2 linked regions of the Tunturibacter gelidoferens genome follow. The main gene of each other region encodes a partner of the protein of the gene in region 2 in a complex. Links are inferred from orthologs where the notes say so. Each region holds a gene or a part of one and is shown on either strand. Other genes may lie near its edges.

Evidence for each region.
Region 1: the proteins of uvrB (region 2) and RBB81_RS02860 are in contact, whole or in part, in a crystal structure (PDB 7EGT), measured with the Thermus thermophilus proteins. The link is inferred for Tunturibacter gelidoferens from one-to-one orthologs. Residues at the interface, in WP_096411307.1 of Thermus thermophilus: Glu23, Leu25, Arg26, Asp27, Gly28, Glu29, Arg30, Phe31, Arg55, Glu326, Asp327, Phe328, Glu379, Ser382, Gln383, His398, Gly400, Arg401; in WP_096412145.1 of Thermus thermophilus: His654, Arg656, Phe657, Gln666, Asp668, Glu669, Lys680, Arg681, Leu682, Ser683, Lys685, Tyr686, Ala687.

Annotation. Positions count from the first base shown.
Region 1 is NZ_CP132938.1:547,385-561,939, forward strand. The notes cover bases 5,410-8,725. They hold RBB81_RS02860 (ATP-dependent helicase), read left to right. Parts: upstream 5,410-5,741; coding sequence 5,742-8,525; downstream 8,526-8,725. Other genes in these bases: RBB81_RS02855 (hypothetical protein), read right to left, coding at 5,410-5,446. In the rest of the region: sulfate adenylyltransferase subunit CysN, read left to right, coding at 1-494; RBB81_RS02825 (phosphoadenylyl-sulfate reductase), read left to right, coding at 498-1,259; RBB81_RS02830 (sulfite exporter TauE/SafE family protein), read left to right, coding at 1,293-2,057; RBB81_RS02835 (ATP-binding cassette domain-containing protein), read left to right, coding at 2,193-2,966; RBB81_RS02840 (sulfite exporter TauE/SafE family protein), read left to right, coding at 3,030-3,809; RBB81_RS02845 (DUF971 domain-containing protein), read left to right, coding at 3,882-4,319; RBB81_RS02850 (TIGR00730 family Rossman fold protein), read right to left, coding at 4,377-4,949; more of RBB81_RS02855, read right to left, coding at 5,102-5,409; RBB81_RS02865 (amino acid permease), read left to right, coding at 8,923-10,404; add (adenosine deaminase), read left to right, coding at 10,449-11,489; RBB81_RS02875 (arylsulfatase), read right to left, coding at 11,877-14,258; RBB81_RS02880 (alpha/beta hydrolase), read right to left, coding at 14,532-14,555. UniProt on the Escherichia coli protein: A helicase with DNA-dependent ATPase activity. Unwinds DNA duplexes with 3'-5' polarity. Translocates on single-stranded DNA with 3'-5' polarity. Initiates unwinding more efficiently from a nicked substrate than double-stranded DNA.
Region 2 is NZ_CP132938.1:3,777,182-3,791,317, reverse strand. What follows is about bases 5,341-8,237. They hold uvrB (excinuclease ABC subunit UvrB), read right to left. Parts: upstream 7,835-8,237; coding sequence 5,846-7,834; downstream 5,341-5,845. Other genes in these bases: RBB81_RS16550 (histidine phosphatase family protein), read left to right, coding at 7,987-8,237; RBB81_RS16560 (hypothetical protein), read right to left, coding at 5,341-5,781. Also shown: RBB81_RS16580 (SBBP repeat-containing protein), read right to left, coding at 1-1,678; RBB81_RS16575 (dienelactone hydrolase family protein), read right to left, coding at 1,854-2,639; RBB81_RS16570 (hypothetical protein), read right to left, coding at 2,708-3,052; RBB81_RS16565 (DNA-3-methyladenine glycosylase), read right to left, coding at 3,336-3,986; more of RBB81_RS16560, read right to left, coding at 4,024-5,340; more of RBB81_RS16550, read left to right, coding at 8,238-8,574; RBB81_RS16545 (FAD-dependent oxidoreductase), read right to left, coding at 8,681-9,898; RBB81_RS16540 (HAD family hydrolase), read right to left, coding at 9,947-10,651; RBB81_RS16535 (DUF4097 family beta strand repeat-containing protein), read right to left, coding at 10,848-11,708; RBB81_RS16530 (efflux RND transporter periplasmic adaptor subunit), read right to left, coding at 11,828-13,036; transcriptional repressor LexA, read right to left, coding at 13,218-13,823; RBB81_RS16520 (alpha/beta fold hydrolase), read left to right, coding at 13,941-14,136. UniProt on the Escherichia coli protein: The UvrABC repair system catalyzes the recognition and processing of DNA lesions. A damage recognition complex composed of 2 UvrA and 2 UvrB subunits scans DNA for abnormalities.

The sequences.
Region 1 (14,555 bases), 3.2 Mb from region 2 along the record:
AAACGCTTAAGTTTAACGATATTGGTCTAGTAGAGGTTCAATCCGTACTACCGCTCTTTGTTGACAACTACTCCACAAACCGTATCACCGGAAGCTTCGTTCTGATCGATCCAGTCACTAATCTGACCGTCGCTGCAGGAATGATCCGCTCTATCGGCGTTGAAACGAGCGTCAAAACGACAAATGTGGTAACAGAGACTGACCGACGAGAGCGTTGGGGCCACTCTGGAGCGCACATTCATCTCCGCAGCCCTATTGATTTTGCCGATGCGGTGGAACGAACCCTTTTCCTTCGCGGTGTTTTCATCGTTCGCCCCGAGTTCCCCTCTGACGAATCTATCGCAGTGCTTATCACTGGAGGAGCCCTCGTCTTGACTCACGCTGCGTCCGAGGACAGGACAGTTCGTTTCGGCGAAAGGCAGGCTGTCGTATCTGACATTGATGACCTCCTTCGTTTCCTCGATGCCTACGCCATCACAACGGGAGAAAAATAGACGATGACCATCCTTCACAATTTAGCGCCCTCTCCTGAAATTTCTCACAAGACAGTGGATCTGCCTGTAGTCCTATCCCCCACGCTTGATGCCAAACTATCGAACGTCCGAGAACTCCTCGCCCGGGAGTTGCCAGAAACACCTACCGAGAATGATGCCTGTCTTTCGTGCAGCTTTCAGGCCGAAGATGTTCTCCTACTTCATCTCGTTCGCGAACTGCGGCCTGATATTCCGGTGCTCTTCCTGGATACGGGTTATCACTTTCCGGAGACCTACATCTACCGGGACCGGATTGCAACCGACTGGAAACTGAACCTTACTAATCTTCTTCCAGTCCATACGGTGATAGAGCAAGAGCTTGAGCTTGGCCTGCTTTACCAGACCGCACCAGACCGCTGTTGCGCCTTACGCAAGGTCGAGCCGCTTTTCTCTGCGGTTGGAAACTATAAGACTTGGCTTACCGGTCTACGCCGAGAGCAGGCGCGTAGCCGTACTGCGCTTGAAGAGATCGCAGATTTCACGCTGCCAAGCGGCGTCACAGTTCGCAAACTCAGCCCCTTCGCCGACTGGACAACGCGGGACATCTGGCAGGCATGCGCTTTCTACGGTATTCCGCTCTTGCCACTCTATGACGCCGGCTACACCAGCATCGGCTGCAAGCCTTGCACCTCGATACCTACAGATCCTAACGACCCACGCTCTGGTCGCTGGGCTGGCCGCAAGGTCGAGTGCGGCATTCACATTCAGGCTGCTCCAAACCGGTGATCCGCGGCGAAACGGTCGCCGAAAGGAAGACTTATGGAATACGCCATCGGATTTATTATCGCAGTTTTCATCGCATTGACCGGTGTCGGCGCTGGCACGATCACGACGCCGCTGCTCATCTTGTTTCTTGGAGTTCCTGCACCGATGGCTGTAGCCACGGGGCTCATGTTCTCTGCCGCCGTCAAACTTGTCCTGGTACCATCGCAGATCGCTCGCAAACAGGTCTCATGGCGTGTCCTTAGTCTTATGTTGATCGGTGGGTTGCCAGGGGTTCTTATTGGCTCGCTCGTTCTCCGCCACCTCGATGTCCACGGCCCGCAACTTCTGCTGAATGGCCTTCTCGGCGGCGTATTGGTTCTAACAGCACTCTGGCAGATATTTTTCTCGTTTCGACCGACACGAACCGAAGCGCCACCAAGGGATCGCAGCCGCCTGCTACCTTTTCTGATGGTACCCCTTGGAGTTGAGGTGGGGTTTTCTTCCGCAGGAGCCGGAGCGTTGGGTACTGCGGCGCTGCTCAGCCTGACTTCTCTCTCACCGGCGCAAGTGGTTGGAACCGATATCGTCTTTGGCTTTCTCCTCTCGCTCGTCGGAAGTGGTGCTCATGGCTTCTTTCATGGGACGAACTCGAGTCTTCTTCGGCACTTGATTCTCGGAGGACTCGCTGGCGTTGCTCTGGGAACAGTGACCGTGCGCTGGATACCCAAGAGGCCCCTGCGATTTGCTCTTTGGGTCTGGCTTCTGATCGTCGGATCGCAGTTCATCTATACGAATGCTTTCGCCGCATCGCACCGCTAGAGCCCGCGCTGAGCGTTGCTCCTCTTGTTCGTCGGTATTTCGTTTGTGTCGACCGGTTCGCGGAGCAGGGTCAGCTATTGCGCATGGGCATTGTAAAGACGCACAGACTTCGGATGCTACCATCCGACTATGTCGATGGATGAGACGGCGCTGGTGGAGGCTCGAGGCCTGAAGAAGGAGTATGGAAGGGGACACCTAGTGGTGGACGATGTTTCGTTCGTGATCCGGCCGGGAGAGACGTTGGGATTGGTCGGCGAGTCCGGGTCAGGGAAAAGCACCATTGCACGCCTGTTATTAAGACTGGAAGAACCTTCCGCGGGTGACTTGAGCTACAGAGGACGGGATCTACTGTCCATGACATCACGCGAGATGCGGGAAATGCGACGACGTATGCAGATTGTGTTTCAAGATCCCTACGCGGCGTTAAATCCTAGAATGCGGGTGAAGCAGATCTTGACCGAGCCATTTGAGATCCATCGGGCGAGACCATCTGGGGGGCTGGCGTCACGGCTAAAAGAGATGTTGCGGACGGTAGGTTTGGACGAGTCGGCGCTAGAACGATTTCCTCATGAGTTCAGCGGTGGGCAACGACAAAGAATTAATATCGCGCGGGCATTGGCTCTACGACCCGAATTCTTGGTGTTGGATGAGCCGGTGAGTGCGCTAGATGTTAGCGTAGGCGCGCAAGTTGTGAATTTGCTACGGGATCTACAGAGAGAGTACGGACTGACGTATCTGTTTATCTCGCATTCTATGCCCCTTGTGCGCTACTTGTGCGACAGGGTGGCGGTAATGCAAGGAGGGCGGCTAGTGGAGTTGGGGGAGTGCGAGCAAATTTGCGACACCCCGCGAGACGAATATACGCGCCGGTTGATTGCGGCGACTCCAGTGATGCCCGCAGCGATGTGAAGTTTTAGAGTTTGCGAGGCTTAGAATCGGCGGTCAAGTAGAACTCGATACAATAGAAGATGGATGATCTCGAGTCTTAATTCGCATTTGCATTACGTTTGGCTGGTCACGGCGTCTCTTATCGCTGGCGTGATGAATGCGATGGCTGGTGGCGGATCGTTCGTATCCTTTCCGGCTATGCTGTCGATCGGGGTGGCTCCCATCCAGGCGAATGCGACAAATACGGTCGCGCTATGGCCGGGACAGCTGACTTCGGTTGCTGCGTTACGCGGAGACTTAACGCGGGATCTATTGCCGGTTGTCTGTGCGGCTTCGATTCTGGGCGGAGTCAGTGGCGCTGTCGTACTGCTGAATACCCGGCAGATTACGTTTCTGCATTTGGTGCCATGGCTGTTGCTGGTCGCTTCTCTGTTGTTTGGAATCAGTGGTCCGGTATCGCAGTGGCTGAGAAAACGATCGATTGAGCCTCACATCAAGAAACCTCCGGCTGTGAAACCGCTTTTTTTTGTGTTGCTGCCGGTGTGCTTCTACATCGGATACTTTGGTGCAGGTGCGGGCTTTTTGATTATGAGCGCGTTGGCATTATTTGGAGTTGAGGAGATGAACGCGCTGAACTCGCTGAAGGTTCTCGCGGCTTGTTTGTCTAACTTATGCGCCGTGATCACGTTTGTATTAGGTGGCGCAGTCATTTGGCGTTACTGTCTGATCTCAATGATATTCGCCGGGATTGGCGGATATGTTGGAGCACAGTACGCTCGGCGAATGAATGCGAATGTCCTGCGAACGATCGTTGTGATCACAGGATGCGTGATAGCGGCTTATTTCTTCTGGCGAAATGGCTAGAGAACGGCGCCGGGATGAAGGGATTGAAGATGTATTATTCGATGATCTTTGCGAGCAACCGGAGAACACGTTATGAGTCATGAAGGAATTCGTATTGTTAGGGCGGAGCGAGCACGGCTCGAAGACTTGGAGCACGCACAGATGCCGCCAAATGCGGTGACTCCGAAAAAGGTGCGGGTGAAGAAGACCGAAGGAACTGGCGTCGAGATCGAGTGGAACGATGGGCACAGGAGCGTATGGAGCTTTGAGTGGTTGCGGAACGCGTGTCCGTGCGCGACATGCCACGAAGACAGGGAGAAGACCAACAGATTGCCGGGGGAGGCGAAAGCTAAAGAGCATACGTTACTGAAGATGTACAAGGCTCCGGCACGACCGCTGGAGGTGACGCCAGTAGGCAAGTATGCGCTGAAGTTCAAGTGGAACGATGGACACGAAAGTGGAATTTATTCTTGGGAGTACCTCCGACGAGTGTGCCGTTGCGACGGTTGTATGACAAAGCAAGAGTTGTAGGAGAGGTCAGGCTAAAGACCGAGAGAATGATGGCGTGGTTTCGTAGCGTGTCAAGACTCAGTCTAGTCCGCCCGCAGACGCTCTTCGGTCGTCTAACTTCAACATCGTGAGCGCCTCTTCAACAGTATCTGCGACGAGAAGGAGTTGTCGGTTTTTCTGCTTAAGCAGACCTTCGGCGACGCAGTGATCAAGAAAGGTGAGGAGCTTTTCGTAGAAGCCGTGTGTATTGAGCAAGAGGATAGGTTTCGCGTGGAGCTTGAGGGTGTGCCAGGCAAGGACTTCAAAGAGTTCCTCGAAGGTGCCGAAGCCTCCCGGCAGCGCAATGAACGCGTCGGCCTTTTCTCCAATAAGCGCCTTACGGGTGTGCATGGTGCTGGTGATGTGAAGTTCGGTGATACCGTGATGAGCCACTTCGAGATCGACGAGCACCTCCGGAATAACTCCTATGACTTTGCCGTCGGCGGTTAGGGCGGCCTCAGCAACGGCCTGCATCAGGCCGACGTTTGCGCCTCCATAAATTATCCCAATATTGCGGGTAGCAAGGGCGCGCCCCAGATGCTCGGCGTCCGCTCGGTAGGCAGGATGAAGACCATTAACGGAAGCACAAAAGACAGCAACATTGCGAATCATACGATTGAGGATATCAAGGCGCTTCACGTCGAGTGTATGAGCGTTTGACTCAATCAAGGGAAGGGGAGGAAGAAAGTTGCGGCCGACCGGATCTAATAGCGGCGGTCGGCCTTCGGAGACAGCTAGCCATATCGTCTTCGTCGCAAGTCTTCTTAGCGAATTGCGATCGTGGCACCTTTATGATCTTTGATGACCTCTTCGATGAGCGACCCTACCGCGTGGTTTGGTGTGGCACTATTGGCGACGATGCGTGTTCCCACTGGAACGTCGAGGTTAACTAATTTTCCGGGCTCAAGCGTCATCGGTTTATCCCCTACCAGAACCTGTAGAGAAGTGCCGGTATCATTGCGAAGATTGAGTTTGATCGTGTTGGTCTTTGTTTTGCCGAACATTGCATGAACGGGAGATGAGATGCTTGTAGGAGCCGCATATATGGCCGGGACTGCAAGAAGAGAGCTAGCGACAACTGCGACGGTCAAGAGATTGTGACGTTTCATACCACGCTCCATTACTTCAAGATTCGACTGAAGTTCTCTGCCATGGATCAGGGAGCCCGTCGTGAGTTGAGTTACGCAGGTTGGACGAAACTAGTTCCCAAAAATATCACTTTGGTTTTCGAATTAACCATCCAGTCTTAATTTGATTTAACCGCTGTCCATGAGTGGACAAGCTGTTCGCAAATGAACAACAGCAATGGGAATTTGAAAGCTTCAAGCGAGCCACTGGAGAGCGAGCCTCGGGAAGCTTAAAATAGATGTTGGAGCGTGCGCGTTGAGTCGACTTTTGGAGAATATGAATCCGCAACAGCAGGAGGGAATCCAGTCAGTAGATGGACCTGTGCTTCTGCTCGCAGGCGCGGGATCTGGCAAAACGCGTGTCATCACGCATCGAATCGCCTATCTGATTCAGGAGCGGGGCGTGCCGGCCGATGCAATTCTCGCTGTAACGTTTACGAATAAAGCCGCCAAAGAAATGGCCGACAGGGTCGATAAGATTCTAGGACACAGCAGTCTGGCTAAACCGATGCTGGCCACATTTCATAGCTTTTGTGTCCGAGTGTTGCGGCGGGACATAGAAGCGCTTCGTGTAGGAGGCGCCGGGCTGACGAAGACCTTTGCGATCTACGATGAGACCGATCAGCAGGCAGTGGTGAAGCAGGCATTGAAGCGGCTTGCCATTGATGACAAGTCTCTGAAGCCACGGGTGGCGCTCGGGAGAATCTCCTGGGCGAAGAACCACATGATTGACCCGCAAGAGTATTTTCTTGCGAGTACCAATCCAATGGAAGAGAAGATTGCTCATATTTTTGAGATTTACAGGAAGGAACTGTTTAAAGCGAATGCGCTGGACTTCGACGATCTCCTCCTTGAAACCGTCCGCCTGCTGAAGTCATCGGGGGAGACTAGAGAAAGATACAACCGACGATACAAATATCTTTTGATCGACGAGTATCAGGATACCAACCGGCCTCAATATGAGTTGATGAAGCTGCTGGCCGGGCCTGACGCGAACGTCTGCGTGGTGGGCGATGAGGACCAGTCGATCTACAGCTGGCGCGGCGCAGACATTAAAAACATACTGGAATTTGAGAAGGACTTCCCAGGGACAAAGACGATCCGGCTCGAGCAGAACTATCGTTCAACGCAGATAATCTTGGAAGGCGCGGGCGCAGTCGTAGCGCAGAATACGCAGCGAAAAGGCAAGAACCTGTTCACCACCCGAGAGGGTGGTAGTCTGATCGGCTACTATGAAGCCCCCGATGGCGAGAACGAAGCGCTGTTTATTGCCGATCGAATCCAGCGGTATCTACGCGAGGCCGGGGGACAGGCGGATCTGCCGAGATGCGCCGTGCTATACAGAACTAACTCCCAGTCGCGACTCGTCGAAGAGGCGCTGCGCCGGTACCAGATTCAGTACCACATGGTGGGCGGATTCAGTTTTTATGATCGCGCCGAGGTGAAGGACATTCTGAGCTATCTGAAGCTGGTGCAGAACGTGCACGACTCCGTTGCGCTTGGACGGGTGGTAAACTCGCCTCCCCGCGGTATTGGCAAAACAACGATGGAGACGTTAGAGCGAATGGCTCTGTCGAGCGGCAAGAGCACGTGGGACGCGATTGGCCATGCGATTGAAGATAGGCTGCTACCTGCGCGCGCATTACAGGCCTTGAGTAGTTTTAGACGGCTGATCGAGGATGCGCGGGCAATGTTGGGACCCGGTTTTGCAGAGAAGCTGTCTGAGGATGTTGCAAAGGACAATGACGCTTCCCTGCTCACCGATGCGGCTGAAGAAGCTGAAGCAGATGTTTCGTTTGGATTTGGTGATCCAGAATCTGAGGACATGGGCGTGGATTCTTCGTTCGATACGAGCTTCAACTTCGGGTTCGACTTCGGCCCAAGCGAAGAGATGTCCACGATCGCGGCTGAAAACGCTTCAGACTCGGATGCTGCACACGGAATCGATTCAGCGAGTTTCAATCCGTTCGCTCCTGTGGTGCTCAAGAGATCCGCGGAGACGACAATGAACAAGGCAGCCGAGATCATAATGGCGGACGAAAAGCCGGCGTTTCGCAAACCGGGTGATGCAGCGACGCTGCCGGAGCTGATCAAGTTTCTGAACGACCGAAGTGGATACATTCGAGCGCTCGAGGAAGAAGCAACTCCAGAATCATTCTCGCGGATCGAAAACCTGAAGGAACTCGCTAACGCGGCCCAGGACGCCCAGGAGCGCTGTGAGACGCTGCACGAATTTCTGGATCACGCCGCGCTGGTCAGCGATGCAGATAGCTACAGCGAAGAGGCCAGGGTAACCCTTATGACGTTGCATGCAGCCAAGGGTCTGGAGTTTCCGCTGGTTTTTTTGAGTGGTATGGAAGAGGGTTTGTTTCCGCACTCTCGGACGCTGACCGATCCAACAGGACTCGAGGAAGAGCGCCGCCTTTGCTATGTCGGAATGACTAGAGCGATGGATACGCTGATCATGACTCGCGCCAGATATCGACGGCGATACGGAAGCGATATGCCGGAATCCAGCATCGCTTCACGATTTCTGGAAGAGGTTCCAAGCCGACTTGTGGAAGATTTGGGAAGTCCGCCTGCTCGGCCGCAGTTTTCCGGATCGAATTATGGTTCGGGCTACGGTGGGGCGTACGCGACTCCCTACCCCAAAGGGAACAGGTTTGGTCGTCCGAGTCCCGAACAGGGGGAGCAGCATTATAGCTATGAAGATGAAGACCAAAGTGGTGAGCGGATTTCGGCTCGCCCGTCGGGGCTTCCTGGGGTGAACAATCGGGCCGAACACTCCTCTAAGACTGCAATGCCGGGACAGTCAATAGATAACATCGCCAGCTTCTTCGCCGCGCGAGGACAAAAGATATCGCGCCCGAAGCTAGAGGTTCAAGAGCAGACCGGTAAGACTGGCCTAAGGCAGGGTTCGCGGGTCCGGCATCCAAAGTATGGCGAAGGAACTGTCTTTCGTCGCGAGGGCGATGGGGATGATGCGAAGATTACAGTACAATTTCAACAGCACGGAGTAAAGAAGCTGGTAGAGAAGTTCGCTCAGCTGGAGCGCCTTTAGAGTTTGAAAAATCGCAGCTATAGAAAGATTGGCAAAGATACATGGCAAACACCAAAAGCATCACTGACACACAGGAACGCAAGAAGGTAAAGCGCGCAGCGCGCAAAGCCGCACCAGCAAAGGGTCCCCGCACTGGCGCCCGTGGCGAGAACAAGCAAAAGGTCAAGAAGGCAGCTCGCGGTCAAAGCAAGCGATAGCTGATCTCTTGTTGGAGCCGTGCGGACGATCTTGCCTTGCGGCTCCCTCCTGATTGAAGTCTTCTGAAATCGCATTGTGTAGTCGGAAACGCCCCGCACCAATTCATCCGTAAGCAGGAGCGAGCGCGCTGGCCAGGCAAATCTTTGCAACCAAGTCGATCGACAAGCTGATCTCTGAGTCGGAGCGGCCTGAGCACGCGTTGAAGAAGACGCTGGGCCCACTTTCGTTAACCGCGTTGGGTATTGGAGCCGTGATTGGCTCCGGCATCTTTACGGTTGTCGGTACCGCAATCGCAGGCGAGAAGTTTGACACAACTTCGATCCTGCGTGCACCCGTGTTGGACTATATGATTCATCACTCGGCGCTGGCGGGTCGGCCAGGAGCGGGTCCGGCACTTGCCATTTCCCTGGTGCTTGTTGCGATTGTCTGCGGTCTGACGGGGGTTTGCTACGCGGAGCTGGCTTCGATGATTCCGATTGCGGGGTCAGCCTACACCTATACCTATGCGACGTTGGGGGAGCTTGTTGCCTGGATCATTGGGTGGGACCTGATCCTGGAGTATGCAGGCAGCAACATGGCTGTTTCGGTGGGCTTCGCAGCCCATATGGTGGATCTGCTCGACTGGTTCGGCTTCCATCCCGCTCTGCGCTGGATCTCGCCCGCGTTTCTTCCGGGTGGATTGCAGGACCTGCAGGGACATGATCTTTATCTCCCAGGATGGCACTTCGGCTTCGATTGGCCGGCATTTCTGGTAGTTATGTTGCTCACTGTGGTGTTGGTGCGCGGGATTCGGGAGTCGGCCCGAACCAACAACATCATGGTGCTGCTGAAGCTCGCCGCTATTCTGCTGTTCATCTTTGCTGGCGCGCACTTCATCAAGCCTGCACTCTATCACCCTTACTCGCCGAACGGCTGGTCAGGTGTGTTGACCGGTGGCTCGATCATCTTCTTCACCTATATTGGGTTTGATTCGGTGTCGACCGCTGCGGAAGAGTGCAGGAATCCTCAGAAGGACGTTCCGATCGGGATTATCGCCACGCTGGTCGTGTGCACGATCCTGTACATCGGTGTGGCGACGATCCTTACTGGACTGGTGCCTTGGCAGAGCATGGTTGATGATGCGGCTCCGGTGGTGAATGCGCTGAAGAAGCTGTCGATGCAGCCGGGAGGACACAGTCTGCACTGGGTGAGGCTGGCGGTTCTGCTGGGCGCGATGATGGGGATGATCTCATCGATCCTGGTGTTTCAGTTGGGCCAGTCGCGGGTCTGGTTTGCCATGTCGCGGGATCGGTTGCTGCCTGCGTTCTTCGGGAAGGTTCATCCCAAGTTCCGGACTCCTGCGGTTGCGACCTGGGTGGCTGGAATCGTGGTGGGAATTCCTGCTGGGTTGTTTGACATCGGGACATTGACGGATCTGTCGAATATCGGAACCCTATTTGCGTTCGCTCTGGTTTCGATTGGGGTGATCATTCTGCGGTATCGCGAACCGGAGCGACGGCGCAGGTTTCGGGTTCCGTTTGGGCCGGTGATTCCGATGCTGTCGGTGACCTTCTGTGTGCTGCTGATGATGGGATTGCCGATTATTACCTGGATACGATTCTTCGTGTGGCTTGGACTTGGGTTGCTGATCTACTTCTTCTATAGCCGCAAGCGGAGTGAGTTCTACGCACCCAAAGTTTAGGCACGCCTGCGCAACGAGGCTTGTAACAAGTCTAGGATAGATAGATGGCGCGCAAACAGACGAAACAAGACGCTGAGATCGATGTAGTTGAGTGGCTGCGAAAGCTGCCGAAGGTCGAGCTGCATCTGCATCTCGAAGGAACGATTCAGCTCGATACGCTGCTGGAGTTGAGCAAGCGGCATGATGCGGAGCCGCTGACCGCAGAGGTGGCGAAGAAGCTTTATGTCTACGAGAATTTTCTTGGATTCATGGATTCGTTCAAAGCGGTTTCGGCTCGTCTGGTGGGGCCGGATGACTATGAATTGATTACTTACAACATGGTTCGGGACCTGGCGGCACAGGGGGTGGTGCACGCCGAGGTGTACGTCTCTTTCGGGATTATCTATTTCTGGAAGAACGCCGAGGTGGAGCCTTACGTCGAGGCGATCGAGCGTGGGCGGGTGCGGGGCGAGAAGGATTTTGGCACGACCATCTACTGGTTGATCGATGCGGTGCGGCACTTTGGGGCGGAGGAGGCGGTGAAGGTGTTTCGGAAGGCGGCGGAGTTGCGGAAGCTTTATCCGCGCATCGTTGGGATCGGGATCGGCGGGGATGAGGAGCGGGGCAGCGCGGATCTCTTCAAGGAGTCGTACGCAGAGGCGAAGGCGGCCGGGCTGCGGCTGACGGCTCACGCGGGCGAGACGATCGGGCCGGAGAGCATCTGGGCGGCGATTAACATCGGCGCGGAGCGGGTGGGTCATGCTCTGTCGGCGCAGCATGATGCCGAGCTGCTGGAGGTGCTGGCGGAGAGACAGATTCCGCTGGAGCTGAACGTGACCAGCAATATTCGGACGGGCTGTTGCAAGAGCTTCGACGAGCATCCGGTGAAGCACTACTTCGAGTCGGGGCTGATGGTGACGATCAACTCGGACGATCCTCCGATGTTCGGGAGCAATCTGCTGGAGGAGTACGTTCTGGTGCAGAACCGGTTTGAGTTTTCGTTAGAGCAGATGCGGGAGCTGGCGGCCAATGCGGTGGAGGCGAGCTTTCTGCCGCCGGAGCGAAAGCTCGAGCTGCTGCGACAGGTGGAGCAGTACGGATACTGATTCGGGGGAGCCCCCCTGGGGGGTATTTCCAGCTAAAATACTCATTCCACATGGCTTATATAAATAGCCCTTTCGCAAAATATTCATTCCAAAAGGGTTATGTTTAAATTCCTCTAAGCAAAGGGGTTATGGGTTTGTGTCTCTCCTTTTAACAGGTGAAGCCCCGGAGTTGGCCGGGGCTTTTATGATCTGTTTCCAGTATAGCGGTTTGACCATAACTAATACGCCACGCGAATCTGCTGGATTGGCGCGGGTTTTGGGGACACTGGGGCTTGACAAGATTTCTCGCGGCGAAGGAAGCCGGAATCATTCGGCAGCTGGCTGCGCGTCGGCCGCTTATCCGGCCGGTCTGCCCGGATAAGCACGCATGCATCATAGTGTCGCTCTCTACTGACCTTCGTCTGGGGAGGCGGAGAGGGAGTTTTGGTCTTTTTTCTCTTCTTTCTTCGAATAGGAGATTTTCGTTGTGACGATCTTTCCATTGAATGCAAACGGTGCCTGGTCGAAGTAGTCGAGCGATACGGGCGAGCCGAGATCGCTGCCGATATCGAGGCAATCGTTCGCGGTGAAGGCCATCGCCGCGGTAATTGGTACTCGGCCTTGAGCTACAACCTGACCGTTGACCTTAAGCGTGATATCCAACGGACCACCACGTTTGGGCGAAGCGAGCTTCGATTCCACTTCGATCTTCGCCTTGCCGGTCGGTAGCTTGTTTGTCGCTGCGATTTTCGTCCGGCCGATCTCAAAGAGGTTGTATTCATAATGAATCACACCATCCTTCACATATAGAGAGAGGCCGCCGGAGAAGCCGCCGAGGGCGTAGAGAACGCCGTTAGCATTCTCGGGAACTTCTACTTCCATGCTGATAGTGTTATCGAACTTTCCGATCTTCGGCGCCGCGAACTCCGGCATCCCCGTGATGGGACCGCTGAAGTTCCACTCCGTATACGGCGTGGAGGGCCCATCTTCCGGATGGAACACTGGCGTCCACAGACCTCCGCCGATGGGCAGGTTCTGGTTCTTGGTGGACTCGACCAGAAAGAGGTTCTTCATGTAAGCGACCCTCTCCGGCATCTTCGCTGCAAGATCGTTGGCTTGAGACCAGTCTTCATCCAGATTGTAGAGTTCCCATACATCATTCTCCGGGTTCCACTCCCCGATGCCCTTGGGTAGTCCCGGCATCCACGGAGTTCGGGGGCCGAAGGTATCGGCGAACCAGCCATTCTGGTAGATGCCACGGCTACCCATGATGTCGAAGAACTGGGTAGTCTTGCGGCCTTTCGCTGTTGCGTCGCCAAAGGTGTAGACCATACTGGTGCCGTCGATGGACATCTGATCGATACCGTTGACTACGCGTGGCGGCGTGATGCCGACTGCCTCATAGATCGTCGGCACGATGTCGGTGACGTGATGGAACTGCGAACGAGGGGTGCCGTCGTGTTTGATCTTTGCCGGCCAGGAGACAGCCATCGGCTGGCGTGTGCCGCCGAAGTGTGCAGCGACAAGTTTGGTGGACTTGTAAGGTGTCCCACCCGCCCAGGCCCAGCCCGCGTTATACATGTTGTCGGTCTTTGCGGAGCCGATTACATTAAGCCCGCCAAGTTCATCGACTGTCTTGATGTGCTGCTGAATCGTGGTCGGGATGCCGTTCTGTGCGAGCAGTTCAGAGATGGTACCGTTCTGACCTTCGGCCGAGGCGCCGTTGTCACCCCAGATGTAGAAGATGAGCGTGTTGTTGAGCTTTCCTTCCTGCTCGATCTCGTCGATGACGCGTCCGGCGTTGTAGTCGGCGTGTTCCGCAAACCCGGCGAAGACTTCCATCAGGCGGCGTTGGAAGGGTTTTTCGCTCTCCGGAATGGAATCCCATGAGGCCATTGTCGGGGGGCGTGGGGTGAGTTGAGCGTTCTGCGGGATCCAGCCCATCTCTTTGGCGCGCTTGAAGGTCCGCTCGCGATATTTATCCCAGCCGCCGTCAAACTTGCCTTTGTACTTGTCGGCCCACTCCTGGGGAACCTGGTGCGGACCATGCGCCGCGCCCGGCGCCCAGTACATGAGGAATGGCTTGTCCGGCGTGAAAGCCTGCTGTTCGCGCAGCCACTTGATGGCGTCGGTGGCGATGTCCTCGGAGAGGTGATAACCGGGATGCTCATACTCGTGTGGGTCGAGGACGGTAGTGTTGCGCACCAGACGGGGCTCATATTGGGAAGCCTCACCTGCGAGAAAACCATAAAAATACTCGAACCCATAGCCGGTCGGCCAATAGTCGAAGGGTCCCTTTGAGGTCGTCTGCTCAGCGGGCGTGTTATGCCACTTGCCCCAGGCACCGGTGTTGTAACCGTAGTCCTTAAGTACCTCTGCTACGGTTGCAGCCGACTTTGGGATCGTTCCGCTGAAGCCGTCGAAGTCGTTGGCCAGTTCGGCGATCTGGCCGTTACTAATGCGAGTGTGATTGCGACCACTGAGCAACGCCCCGCGTGTCGGCGAACACATCGCGGTGGAGTGAAAGCGGTTGTACGAGATCCCCGCCTTGGCTACACGGTCGAGTGTCGGTGTGTTGATTTCGCCACCGTAGGTTGAGGCCTGGCCCGGACCGACGTCGTCCATCAGGATGATAAGGATGTTCGGCGCGTCAGAGGGAAGGTGCTTCGGATCGACTCGTTTCTTGTAGACGGAGTCCTTCATCGTCAGCCCAGCGGTCGAGGCGGAGGGCGTGGGCGGGAACGGAAGGGATTCCTGCGCTCCCGCTGCGGACGAAAGAATCCCGAGCATGACAAGACAACTCCAGGATGCAGCCGAGATGCCGATTCGGAGCAGGCGGGTTGAGGTTACACTCGTTGTTTTTCCATTGCGGCTAAAGAGTTTGTACCTAGCGGCCATTTGCTATCCCCCGACGTTTACCCGCGCGAACGCTATCTTGAAGGAACGCGAGAGGTCATCGGACTTAGCGTAGAAGTGCCGCGTCGCGTCTTCTACTAGCAAAACTCTCAGTGTGAGAGGAAATATGGAGTGCCTGGTACGTGAGTGAGATTAGCGGGAGCTTCGTTATGGCTTGAACATGTAATAGAC
Region 2 (14,136 bases):
TAGATCCCGCCACGTAGGCGTCGCCTGACGAGTCGATCGCGATGGCGTTGCCGGAGTCCCCGCCGCTTCCGCCGAGATAGGTGGCATAGATCAGCCCCGTGCCTTGTGGATTCAGCTTGGCAACGAAGGCGCTTCCATTGAAGGTTTTGGCGGTTGTTTGAAAGACTCCGCTGGTCACGGGAAAGTCAGAGGAGCCAGAGACGCCGGTGACGTATGCGTCGCCTGAGTCATCGATCGCAATGCCGTTACCGTAGTCCTGCGTGCTGCCACCGAGGTAGGTGGAGTAGAGGAGCGCGGAGCCGGTTGGATTGAGTTTGGACACGAAGATTGACTTGCCGTAATCGTATCCAGCGGTGTCTGGGTTTTGGGTCTGAAAGGCTCCCGGAGTTACTGGGAAATTAGTCGATCCGGTATCTCCTGCAAGGTAGAGATCGCCAGCTGCATCTACTGCGATGCCTTCGACACCGTCGGGTCCGTTGGCCTGATCTCCGCCCAGGCGAGCTGAATAGAGCAGCGCGGTTCCAGCCGGGTTGAGCTTCACAATGAAGAGGCCACCGCCTGGAGCCTGGAAGGAGCCTGGTGTTACGGGAAAGTTGCTGGACGCGCCACCTGTGACGTAGGCGTTTCCGGAGCTGTCTACTGCAATGTGTGAGGGAGTTGAGTCGCCAAAGATCGCAGAGTAGACAAGTGCTGTGCCCGTCGGATTGAGCTTTGTGACGAAACCTCTTTCGATAGACGTCGATGGTCCTGCAAAGGCTCCGGGGGTGGAAGGGAAGGTATCGGATTCGGTGTATCCGACGACGTAGGCATTGCCCTGTGGATCGACGGCCATGGAGGACGGTGAGGTGTAGTAAGGAGTCACTCCTCCCAGATAGGTGGAGTAGGCGAGGGTGGGGTCGATGACCAGGGTTTGGTGGTGATCGTAGGCGCCCAGGGTGAAGGTGATGGAGTTGTCAGCCAGTAGTTTGAATTTGCCATCGATGGTTTGGCGGCGGCCGTTTTTTTCCTGGTAGACGAGTGGCTTCTGGAAGGCTATCTCGCCATTTTTTGCGCGGACGGTGAGGTTGCCGCTGGGGTCGAGCGTGAGCCTTTGCGCGCCGGTGAAGTGGAGGCGCAGTGGTTTGGGGTCGGCTCCGGGAGCCAGGATGAAGTCGTACTCGAGATGCTGCTGGTTGCCGTAGTAGACCAGGTCGACTCCGGGGTAGACGCCTGTGTAACTGACCCGGGCGTAGGTTGGGATGTTGGTATGCCACTTAGTGGAGTCGCGTCCGATGAAGTAGTTGGCCGTCCCTGACAGTTGCTCGGCGCCGGTGACTCGTTGGGGGTGCGATGCTCCGACCAGTTCCATGCACACTGCGTCGGTGTTTATGGATCTGGCGGCGTGATTCTTTTGCGGTGGAGACGAGTAGTCGGAGGCTGCTGGCGGTTCGGGCCTGGCGAGCGTGAGGACCGCTGCGGAGTCGGTGAGGAAGAGCGAATAACCATGGCCGCGCGAGAGAAACCTGACCTGGGAATCGGTCTGGCCCTGATTGGCTTCGAAACTTAACGGTAATTTTCCGTAGTCTGTCGCTGGGACAGGGTGGGCAGGATGATTCGACGCGGCCGCAGACGTCTGGGCCATTGCGGGTAGAGGAAGAAGGATGACGAGAAGGAGGGGTAATGATAGGTGCGGGTTCATAGACGCTCCATGGGCGCGATCAGAGGAGGAGGGAGAAATGCTACAGAGAAATAAAGGCCCAGGGGAGGAACGCGCAACGATAGTCTCGCAAATACTTGTGCGAGTCAACTGAAGTGTGAGCAAAGATTCAGGCCGGAACGTTGTGCGTGGGCTGCCGGTCCGGGGCGAGCCGATTTTAGTGGCGGGTCTCGGTGGAGGCGGTGGTTTGGGTGGTCTGGTCGCCTTCGCCTAGTTTGCGATGGAAGAGATTAAAGACCAGGCCGTAGAGGGTATGGGCGAGTTCGGGGTCGTAGCGGATGCCTTCGTCGCGCATGAAGGCGTGGGCTCCGTTGACCTCGTGCCAGCTGAATTTCTTTTCGAGTTCGTTGAGACGGGCGAGGACGGTCATGCGGCCTTCGAGGGGGATGTGCGGGTCTTGGCGGCCCCAGATTAGGAGGAGTTCGCCTTTGATGTCGGCGGCGCGTTGGAGGGAGTCGTCGCCGCCTTTGCCGAGGGAGCCTTTGTGGATGTCGGTGGCGTAGAAGCAGGCGGTGGCGAGGACGTCGGGGTTCATGGCGGCGCGGAAGGCTAGGTGGCCGCCGATGCAGATGCCCATGGCTCCGAGATGGCCGGTGCAGTCGGGGCGGGATTTGAGGTGGTCGAGAGCGGCGCGGGCGTCGGCGTCGTAGCTGGAGAGTTCTTTGGTGGTCTTGAGGACGTTGCCGCGGTCGGAGCCGGTTTGGTCGTAGGCGAAGACGGTTCCGGCGGATTCGAACTCGTGGTAGATCTCGGGCATGGCGACGATGTAGCCGTGGCCGGCGAGCATGGCGGCGGTGCGGCGGATGGGCGCGGTGATCTGGAAGATCTCGGAGTAGAAGACGATGCCGGGGTAGCGGCCGGGGGCGGCGGGGCGGACGATGTGGGTCCGCATGGGGCCTTTGGGGGTGTCGAGTGTGACGTACTCGTCGTTGACGATGATCATTTTTCCTCTGAGTGTTGCTGGGGATTCGGGTTATTCCGCAAAATGATCTTACTGTTTCGTGGCGCAGGTTACTGCGGTGAATGATTTTTGATTTGTGGCGAGTTCCGGTTGATATTGTCCAGGGCAGTGAGGATCATGCCAGCGCGGCGGTTGCTGATCTGGTTGGCGGCGAGACGCCGGATCACTTCGTAGACGGCTTGCTGGAGGTCAGACTGGCCCGAGGGGAGCGGAAGATCGAAACCGTGAAGGCGGCTGCGGCGTCGGCTGGGGTTCTGGACGGGCTTGCGGGTGGGGTGGTGGTAATAGCAGAAGGTCTCGCGCTGGAGGGCGGGCGAGGCGCATCGGTGGCCTCCTTCGAAAACGTGGGTGCAGAGGGTGCGGATGTCCTTGATGACTTCTATTGTCTTGTTCATGAGTGCCCCCTCCCCGGGATCCTTTGTTGCGCAAAGTCTAGTGAAGAAAAGGCTTAGGTCTGGACTTCGGTATGTTGTGAGGCATACCTGATCCGGACCTAAGCCTTTTTGTTGGGTTAAATGCGAAAGCCCGGCAGGTGGCCGGGCTCAATCTTGACTCTATAAGTTAAGTATATGTGGGCGAGTCAAGCTTTTGGTTGTGGAAATCGTTGTAAGTGATTGGTGGGGATGCAGTAGTCAGCTGGACTTAAGATGCAACTAGAGGGGTCAGGTAACACACATCTCAGGAGCGGGAGGTGGAGCGCCTGGCTTTAGCGACTTCGCCGATGAGGAAGCGGAGGGGGCGGTCGGCGGCTTTGCTGATGCCGATGCGTGGGGTGGTTTGGATTTCGGTGGGATGGTGGCCGTCGTCGGCGATCCGGATGGCGGAGATGGGTGAGGTTACGTCGAGGCCACTGGAGTTGCTGCGGGTGATGTCGAGAGCCTGACAGAGACGGCCGGGGCCTCCGGTGAGGAGTTTGGGTTTTGCGTTGTGGGGAAGGCCGCGGAGATCGGCCATGGTTTCGCGGCCGTCGATTGGATCGAGGGCTCGGATGAGGACTCCTCCGGCTTCGCCGGGAAGATGCGCGGCGACGTTGAGGCAGTAGTACATGCCGTAGATGAAGTAGACATAGACGTGTCCGGATGGGCCGAAGAGTATTGCGTTGCTGGGAGTGAGACCGCGCGATGCGTGTGATGCCGGGTCGATGAGGCCGAGGTAGGCTTCGACTTCGGTGATGCGGGCGGTAAGGCGCTTGCCTTGGAGGTCGCGGATGAGGATCTTGCCGAGGAGGGCTTTCGCGACGATCTCGGGGGAGCGGGAGTAGAAGGTTCTTGGGAGGACCTTAGGGAGGTGATGGGCTTGTAGGCGGGCGTTCATATTTTTGAGTGCCAATGTTTTTTAGCTTGCATCCTATCCGCACCTGTTTTCGTCATTTGGTAGCCGAAGGAGGTTCAGCGTTTTTGTATTTCATCACTAGATCTGCCAGCCGCCCCTCCCAACTGTAGACAGAGACAAAATGAAAGTGTGTGGGGACATAAGATTGACGCTGGTATTGTTGGAGACTATCTAGAAATTGGCCCAAGATGACGAGTCGTTGGTCGGGTGTCTTTCCTTGGAATGCAGAATTGAAAAGACCCTGTTCTACAGTAAGATTTGTGGGGAATATATCGCGTGTCGCGATGAAATCGCAGAACTGTTCGGCCATGGGAACTGTCAAGTGCAATGAGTATGCGAAGAAATCGGGGTTGTATAAAAAAGATCGCTTTGCAGCATTTTGTTCGAGCCATCGTTTAAGAACGGCATTGTGAATGGCGTTCACTCCTAAGAAAGAGTTGAATTCAATTATGAATTCCAGCTGGCACGAGGCATTTATAAACCGATCATAGTTGCCAAAGTAGTGGCCCCATGAACTCGATATCCTCTCTTGCCAATAAAAAGTGCTCCGACCTTTATCAAGCTCTCCTTTTTCAAACACAGAAGGAATTGGCCAAAATAACATCGGGGTACTTAGCTCCTGCCTCCCATGAAAATCCATCCGTTCAGCGAAGCGTGGCAGAAGTGCACCCAAATATGCCAATCGATTCCTCGCTACGGCATACGCCGCAAGGCATCTGAAGCCAAGAAATACTTCAAAACCTGGTCGCCACCACTGAAGAGACGTTGATTCTCGTGCGATTGCAACTGCCTTCAATGGCTGAAGATTTTTGCTAGTCTCGAATGTTTCAAGAAGTACATCAACCGAAAGGTTCAGCCATTCAAAATCACAACCGTATTTGATCAGCAAAAGCCCCAACACTACCAGTGAGCGAAGAGAGGGCAAGAATTGGTCTCGAAAGAAAATCTCTATCTCAGCGGCCTCTTCACTTTGCGGTTTTGAGCCAGAAAGTAAGTCGAGTCGATCCCAACCCTCGATCAAGGCTTCGCGGATGATCTCCAGAAGCATACGAAATCTAGGGCCATCATTTTCAACTATAAGCTCTTCGACAAATCGCCGGAACGTTCCCTCAGGCTCGACAAGCATCTCGCGGACGGGCAAACGGGCACGAGGATTTACATTACTTATTGCACTTCCTGCCAATTCACTATATTGACGAAAGCGCTTCCTAGCGCGATCCTCAGCCTCTTCCTCGATTTTTTGCTTGTACATCTGATCGATGTCAATGCGGCTTGCAAGCTTGAGGGATGTGTTTTTCTTGATCCAAATTTCTCCGACTTGTAATCTCGCTTTTCCGTCGCTACGTTGACCTTCAGTTTTGATTAGGATTGGCCGAGCCTGAATCGCATCAAGAACGATGAGAACGAATATGCTTCCATTTGCGGTTTGCAAATTATTAAATACTTGCATTCTTGGAAGTGGATCCAAGTATTTCGCTAGAACAGAGGAAAGTGCAGCTTCGTCGAATTCCTCGCCATTCGACACAGAATAGAACTTTCTTTCCTTAGGATCTCCTCCGATGATTATGAATTTTTCTTCGGGAAGGTCTGCGTTCGCTAAGCCTTGAACTAACTTAACAAAATCGAGTCGATCGTTTAGATTCTCGCGGGTTATAGTTAGTGTCCTTTTAAACTCATACCGTGGATGTTCCACGCCCTCATCAATCAACATCTGAACTTCATTGCAATATATAAGTATTCGTTCAGACAAGCTTGAAGGGCTTTCTTGTCCATCTTGAAGAGTAATAGCCATAGATATTTAATCCTTGAGCGTCCTGGGCCGCCTGACATCCTGAACTTAACGGCTCATGTTCACCTTAGCTGAAGAGGAACTCTTTGGTGCGGAGTTCTTTTACTGTGTCGCGGAGCTTGGCGGCTTTTTCGAATTCGAATTTTTTGGCGGCTTCTCGCATGTCGGATTCTAGTTTGCCGATGTAGGTGTCGAGCTCTTGTTGGGTGGAGAAGTCGGGCATGCCTTCGGCTTCGTCGGTGAGGTCGGCGTAGTCGGCTTTGAGGATGCCGGCGAGGCCCATCTCTATTGGGCGGATGATGCTTGCGGGGGTGATGCCGTTTTCTTCGTTGTAGGCGACTTGCTTTTCGCGCCGGCGGTCGGTCTCGTTGATGGCGCGCTGCATGGAGTCGGTCATCTTGTCGGCGTAGAGGATGGCGCGGCCTTCGACGTGGCGCGCGGCGCGGCCGATGGTTTGGATGAGAGAGCCTTGCGAGCGGAGAAAGCCTTCTTTGTCGGCATCCAGGATGGCGACGAGGGAGACCTCCGGAAGGTCGAGGCCTTCGCGTAGGAGGTTGATGCCGATGAGGACGTCGTACTCGCCTTTGCGGAGGTCGCGGAGGAGCTTGATGCGTTCGAGGGTTTCGATCTCGGAGTGCATGTAGCGGCAGCGGACGCCGACTTCGGTGTAGTAGCTGGCGAGATCTTCGGACATTCGCTTGGTGAGGGTGGTGACGAGGACGCGTTGGTTTTTTGCGGTGCGGTCGCGGATCTCGGCGAGGAGGTCGTCGATCTGGCCTTTGATGGGACGGATTTCGACCTGAGGATCGATGAGGCCGGTGGGGCGGATGATCTGTTCGACGACTACGCCGGCGGATTTTGTGAGCTCGTAGGGGCCGGGGGTGGCGGAGACGTAGATGATCTGGCCGGTGCGGGACTCGAACTCCTCGAAGCGGAGGGGGCGATTGTCCATTGCGCTGGGGAGACGGAAGCCGTAGTCGACGAGGTTCTGTTTGCGGCTGCGGTCGCCGTGCCACATGCCGTGGAGTTGGGGGACGGTGACGTGGGACTCGTCGATGAAGAGGAGATAGTCCTGGGGGAAGTAGTCGAGGAGTGTGGGCGGCGGCTCGCCGGGGAGACGGGCGGAGAAGTGGCGGGAGTAGTTTTCGATGCCGTGGCAGAAGCCGACGGATTTGATCATCTCGAGGTCGAAGCGGGTGCGCTGGTGGATGCGCTGGGATTCGACCAGGCGGCCTTGGTTTTCCAATTCCTTTTCCCACCACTCCATCTCTTCGATGATGGAGTTGACGGCGGTGGTCTTGCGCTCGGGTTGAACGACGTAGTGGGATTTGGGGTAGATGGGCAGGCGGGAGTATTTTTGCCGGATGGTGCCGAAGAGGGGGTCGATCTGGGAGAGTGAATCGATTTCGTCGCCGAAGAGCTCTATACGGTATGCGTTTTCGTCATAGGTTGGGTAGACCTCGATGATGTCGCCGCGGACGCGGAAGGTGCCTCGGCGGAAGTCTACGTCGTTGCGCTCGTAGAGGATTTCGACGAGGCGGCGGGTGATGTCTTCGCGCTTAATCTTCTGGCCCTTTTCTAGGAGCATCAACATGCCGTAGTAGGCTTCGGGCGAGCCGAGGCCGTAGATGCAGGAGACCGAGGAGACGATGATGGCGTCGCGGCGTTCGAAGAGGCTGCGGGTGGCGGCGAGGCGAAGTTTATCCAACTCTTCATTGATGGTTGACTCCTTCTCAATGAAGAGATCGCCGGCGGGGATGTAGGCTTCGGGTTGGTAGTAGTCGTAGTAGGAGACGAAGTACTCGACAGCGTTGTTGGGGAAGAAGGTTTTGAACTCGTGATAGAGCTGGGCGGCGAGGGTTTTGTTGTGAGCGAGGATGAGGGCGGGGCGTTGCAGCTCTTCGATGACCTTGGCCATGGTGAAGGTTTTTCCGGAGCCGGTGACACCGAGCAGGACTTGATCTTTTTCTCCGGCGTGGATGCCGGAGATGAGCTCGGCGATGGCGCGGGGCTGGTCGCCCTGGGGCTTGTAGGTGGTCGAGAGCTGGAAGTCCATCTCTATAGGATAGTTTATTGAGAGGGTTAGTTGCGAAGAGTGAGAGTAGCAACAACAAAGAGAAAGGCGAAATGCGGGGGTCTCTCCACTTCGGCGGCAAGTGCGCCGCCTACGGTCGAGATGACGGCATTTTTTGACTCAAGGAGGTTGGGATGAGTGTGGGAACTGAGTTGTGGCTGGTGCGGCACGGGGAGACGGAGTGGAGTTTGAGTGGGGCGCATACGAGCCGGACGGATATTCCGCTGACCGACCATGGGCGAAAGCGGGCGGAGGAGCTAAGAGATTACTTGAGGGGCACGAAATTCGATGCTGTGTTTGAGAGCCCGATGCAGCGGGCGCGGGAGACCTGTGCGATTGCGGGGTTTGGAGATCGGGCGGTGGTGGAGAACGGGTTGAAGGAGTGGGACTACGGCGTGTATGAGGGCAAGACGACGAAGGAGATTCAGGCGGAGATTCCGGGATGGTCGGTGTGGAAGAACGAGATTGTTGGCGGTGAGACGGTGGAGCATGTTGGGGAACGCGCGGATGGAGTGATTGCGCGTGCGCTGGCGGCCGCTCCGCAGGGAGGGAAGGTGGCGCTGTTTGCGCATGCCCATATTTTGCGAATTCTGGCAGCGCGGTGGATTGGGTTGGCTGCTACGGGTGGGAGTTTGCTGGCGCTGGGGACAGGCAGTGTGAGTGTGATGGGGTGGGAGCGGGAGACGCGTGTGATTTCGAGCTGGAATCGTGGGTTTGAGTAGGGCTAGAGCCGATTTGCTGTTGGTGTGGAGGAAGGCAACCGCAGATTCCCTTCGGGAATGACAAACAAAAGGGCACGGCAGACTCTACGCCAACTGCTACTTTGCTCTAGAAGTTTTTGATGTGCTGTGGTTGTAGTCCTACTCCGACGAAGCGGGCTGGGAGATTTTGGAAGCCCGGGATGCTGGTGAGGATGCGGAGAGCGAGAGGTGGGTGGATGGGTCCGGGGTTGCGGAGGACTCGGTTGAGTATGCGGTGAGCGAAGACTTGCACGCGCTGAGTGTTGCGAACTGCGTTTGCGCGATAGTGCTGCACCTGGGCCAGATTGTGCGGGCTGAGGGTGTTGGAGAGTAGAGCTTCGGTGAGGATGTTGGCTGCGGCGACGGCGTCCTGGATGGCGATGTTGATGCCGATGCCTCCGACGGGAGACATGGCGTGGGCCGCGTCACCGATGCAGAGGAGGCCGGGGGAGGACCACTCGAGGAGGCGGTTGACCTGGATGGTGAGCAGCTTGACTTTGTCCCAGGAGTCGATCTCGGCGGTGCGGCCGGCGAGGAAGGGCACGATGCGTTCGATGCTTTGTTGGAAGGCGGGTAGACCTTCCTGCTGGATGGCGGGGAAGGTGCCTTTGGCGATAATGTAGCCGACCTGGAAGTAGTCGTTGCGGTTGATGAGGATGATCAGTCGGCCGTAGTTGATGTAGCCGAGTGCGTTTTCGGGGTCGGAGGGTTGGCGTGCGAGCTTGAGCCAGAGGACGTCGACTGGGACGCCGACATCCTGGAGCTGCAGCTGGCCGGCATCGCGGGAGATGGCGTGGCGGCCGTCGCAGCCGACGGTGAGGGTAGCTGGAATTTCGGCTGGGCCGTCGGGTGTGTTGGCGCGGACACCGATGGTCGCGTCGTTTTGCTGGATGAGGCCGGTGGCTTCCCAGCCCATGCGCAGAGTGAAGGTGCGCAGATGGATGGCTTCGCTCGAGAGAAAGTTGAGGAAGTCCCACTGCGGCATGAGGGCGATGAACTTGCAGCGGGCAGGGACGTGGGAGAAGTCGGCGATGGGGAAGCGCTGTCCGCCGATGGTGGCGGAGAGTGCTGCGACCTGAGAGTGTGGGATGGTGAGGAACTTTTCGAGCAGGCCTAGTTCATCCAGGAGATCGAGCGTGGAGGGGTGGATGGTGTCTCCGCGGAAGTCGCGGAAGAAGTCGTTGTGTTTTTCGAGGATTGTGACCTGCACGCCGGCGCGGGCGAGGAGAAAGCCCAGCATGATGCCTGCGGGACCGCCGCCGATGATGCAGCAGGTGGTGGCGAGCGGGTTGGGCGTAGCGGCCATGCGTGGTGTTGAGGGTAGCAAGCCGCGGGGAGGGCGTCAAAAGGTTTGCTAAGAATTTGCGAGGACGAAGGAGAGCCAGTCGGCGGGGGCGTGCGCGAGGTGATCGGGCGGGGCATCTTCGAGGGAGTGGGGCTTGAGGCCGAAGGTGCAGCCGATGCTGCGGGCGCCACAGTTGCGGGCGGTGAGGACGTCGATGTCGGTGTCGCCGACCATGATGGTTTCGGCGGGGGTGATGGTGTGGCCGGAGAGGGTGGAGGCTTCGGAGATGAGGGCTTCGAGGCCGTGGGGGTCGGGCTTCTTGGTGTGGAAGCTGTTGCCGCCGTAGTTCTGAAAGAAGAAGCGGGAGAGGCCGAAGTGATCGCAGATGTCGCGGGAGGGGTGGACGGGTTTGTTGGTGAGGACGGCCATCAGGAGCTCGGGGTGTGTGGCGCGGAGGGCTTCGAGAGCTTCGAGGACGCCGGGGTAGACGTAGGTGTAGTCGAGTTTGTGGATGCGGTAGTAGTCGAGGAAGAATGTAAGCGCTTTGGTTACGTATTGCTCGTCGGTGATGTCGCCTTCGGGATCGCCGATGGCGCGGCGGACGAGCATGGAGGCTCCGTCGCCGATGTAGCCGGAGATGACGGCTTCAGGGAGGGTGGGTTTGCCGAGATGGGCGAGGGTGGCGTTGACGGAGTTGCAGAGATCGACGCGCGAGTCGATGAGGGTGCCGTCGAGATCGAAGACGATGAGGCGGGGAGGGGCTGCGAGAAGCATTGGTTAAGGGTAAACGATGGCGCGATTGCATCAGAGCGGATTTGCTGTTGGTGTGGAGGAAGGCAACCGCAGATTCCCTTCGGGAATGACAAAAAAAAGGGGCACGGCACACTCTACGCCTACTGCTACTTTGCTCTAAAAAAGACGGTGGCTGTGGTTGTGTTCGCGGCCACCGTCTTTTGTTTTGGGGGAAGGACTACTTGATCTGGATGTCGCCGGAGCCGGTGCCGATGCGGAGCGTGGGGCCACCGCCGCCTACGACCGCGCTGACGTGGTGACGGTTGAGGCTGCCCTGCATTGTCATGGGCTGAGCGACGCTGATGTTTCCGGAGCCGGTGTCGGCGTCGAGGTTGAAGTGAGCGTTGCCGACGGAGAGATGAACGTTGCCGCTGCCGGTGGAGAGCTTCCAGTCGCTGGTGGGCTGGCCTTCGGCGGTGATGTCGCCGGAGCCGGTGCTGGCTTTGAGTGCTCCGGAGAGGCCGTGGAGCTGGATGTTGCCAGAGCCGGTCTCAGCCTTGACGTCGCCGGGGCCGGTCTGTTGTAGTTCGATGTCGCCGGAGCCGGTACCGAGTGTGGTCATGCCCTGAACGCCGTGGACGTGGACGTTTCCGGAGCCGCTTTGTGCTTTGACGGAGGCGCCAACGTCCTGAATTTCAATATCGCCGGAGCCAGTGGTGGAGTTGATGGTGGAGGCGTGGGGGAGGGTGATGTCGTAGTCGATGGAGATGTTGCGGAAGAGGTCGTTGTTGTGACGTTCGCCGATAGTGATGTCGTTGCCGCTCTGGACGATGGGCGGGTTGCTGATAATTTGCTGGATGCGGCTGTCGGTGTCGGAGCCGCCACTCATCCAACCGTGGCTGGAGTGAAGGTGCGCGACGATGTGGACCTGATCTCCAGAGCCAGGATGAAGACGGATCTGGCCGGAGCCAGTGGAGACTGAAACGTTGGGAGAGCTGCCGGCGCTGAGGGTGCGCTCGAAGTTGCCGTCGGCGGCGAAGGCTGTGGCTGCAGCGAGAGTGAGCATTGCGGCGGTGGAGGCGAAGACTGTTATCTTCATGGCGTTCCTTTTTTCGACTTTTCGACTCTGGGTAACTGCGGTTTAGATGTTAGCTCGTCGGGTTGCGATCTTTGTGCGCTCGATCTGGCGGACTTTATTGTTGCCACTGGCCTAGCAGGTTATTGCTGAAGGATGACGGTGTCGCCGGGGTTGAGGCCGGCGAGGATCTCGGTTTTGGTGCCGTTGGAGATGCCGGCCTTGATGTCGATCTTTCTGCGGCCGGTCTTCTGTTTGGGGTCAGGGACTTCGACGGAGGCGTTGCGGTCTTTGTCGTAGAGAACGGCCTGCTCGGGTACAGTGAGGACGTTTTTGTGCTCTTCGAGGAGGATCTCCGCGTTCGCGGTCATGTTGGCTTTGAGTTCGCCGCCGGGGTTGTCGATTGAGACGCGGACCTCAAAGGTGGTGACGTTATCCTTCTCTACGCCGAGGGGTGCGATCTTGGTGACTTTGCCGAGAAAGGTCTTGTCCTTGAAGGACTCTACTTTGATGCGGGCGGCCTGGCCCATGTAGACCTTGCCGATGTCGGACTCGTCGACCTTGCCCTGAACGTAGACCTGGTTGGTGTCGCCGATGGTCATGACGAGGGTGGCGGTGGAGCCGAGGACGAGGATGGAGCTGACGGCGTCGCCGATCTCGACGTCGCGGGAGAGGATGGTGCCGTCCATCGGAGAGATAACGGTGGTGTAGCCAAGTTGCTCTTCAAGTTGCTTGAGAGATGCCTGATTCTGGGCTACCTGGGCCTGTGCCTGGCGGAGCTTAGAGGTATCAACGGAGATTTGAGATACGGCCTTGTCGCGGGTGTTGGCGGCAGAGAGGTACTTCTGCTGAGCATCGTCGAGGGCCTGCTGTGAGACCACACCCTCTTTGGACATCTGGAGGTTGCGATCGTAGGTGTGCTTATACATGGGCAGGTCGGGCGCTTCGGCGTTGACCTTGTCGTACTGGATGGAGGCTTCGGCGGCGCGCGCGTTTGATTCGGCGGCGGCGAGCTGGGCCTTCTGCGCGGCTACCTGATCAAGGATCTCCTGCTGGTCGAGTTGAGCGAGAACCTGGCCCTGATGGACGTGGGCGTTGATGTCGGTGTCGAGGCGAGTGACAATGCCCGAGGCTTTGGATTTGACCTCTACTTTCGTGATGGGCTGGACCTTGCCGGTGGCGACGACGGACCGGGCAATGTCTCCGCGCTCGGCTTTGGCCAGCTGGGAGGGCTCGAACTTGGTGGTGTTGCCACGGGCAGCTGCGACCACCCCGAGAACGACCGCCAAGACGACGACGCTGAGGCCGACCCAAAGCCATGTTTTCCGTTTATTTTTACGCTGCGTGGCCAATTGCTTGCTCCCGTTGGTGCTGTGGATATGAGTCTTCGGAAGGTGGTTACGCAGGAATACGCTGCGCGGTTCCGTCGACTGCGAAAAAGTTTACGTGAAGGTGCGGCGATGTTGCAGAGTCGACGTTTAGACGGGGGAGTTGGGAGGGAGGAAGCAGTGAGGCAGGAGCGAGTCTGTGAATTTATGCGTACTTTCGGAGTACGCCGAGAACCTTGCCCTGGATGCTGACATTCGCGGCCGGGGCGTAGATGGGAGACATCTCGGTATTGGAGGGTTGGAGACGGATCATGCTGCCTTCGCGGTAGAAGCGTTTGAGGGTTGCGTCGGAGCCGTCGATGAGAGCGACGATGATCTCGCCTTCGCGCGCGGTGCGTGTGCGCTCGACGAGAACATAGTCGCCGGAGACGATGTGCTCGTCGCGCATGGAGTCGCCTCGTACTTCGAGGGCGAAGACTTCGCGATTGCCGATGATGTCCGAGAGGGAGATGCTCTCTGCGCTCTCGATTGCTTCGACGGGCTTGCCGGCGGCGATGCGGCCGAGCAGAGGCAGACGGTCTGAGCCCTTTCTGCCGCTTCGAACGGGGAGCACGTCAATGGAGCGGCTGCGGTTGTGTGCGCGCTGGAGGAGGCCTTTGTTCTGGAGATTGGTGATGTGTTTGTGGACGGTGGCGAGAGAGCTGAGACCCAGGCCGCTGGCGATCTCCTCGTAGGAGGGCGAGTAGCCATTCTTCTGAGTGAAGCTGGAGAGGAAGTCGATGACCTCTTTTTGTCGCCGTGTAATTGCCATGCCGATGATTGTAGCGAATAAAAAGCGAATTGCAAGGTGGTTTAGAGATTTATTTCCGGGAGGTATTCGAAGCGGTCGCACGCGGCTTGGGGCAAGAGCGAGAGATATGCTGATTTCATGAAGATTAAGGAAGGTTGGATTCGGATCTTTGGGTTGGCGATGGTGTGGGCGCTGATGGTCTCGGTGGGGTGGGCGCAGGAGCGTGCGCAGAAGATCGCGGAGCTGGGTAGTTGTCCTTTGGAGAGCGGGAAGGTGGTGCTGGATTGCCAGGTTGGGTACCGCACCTTCGGTGCGATGAATGCTGATGGGTCAA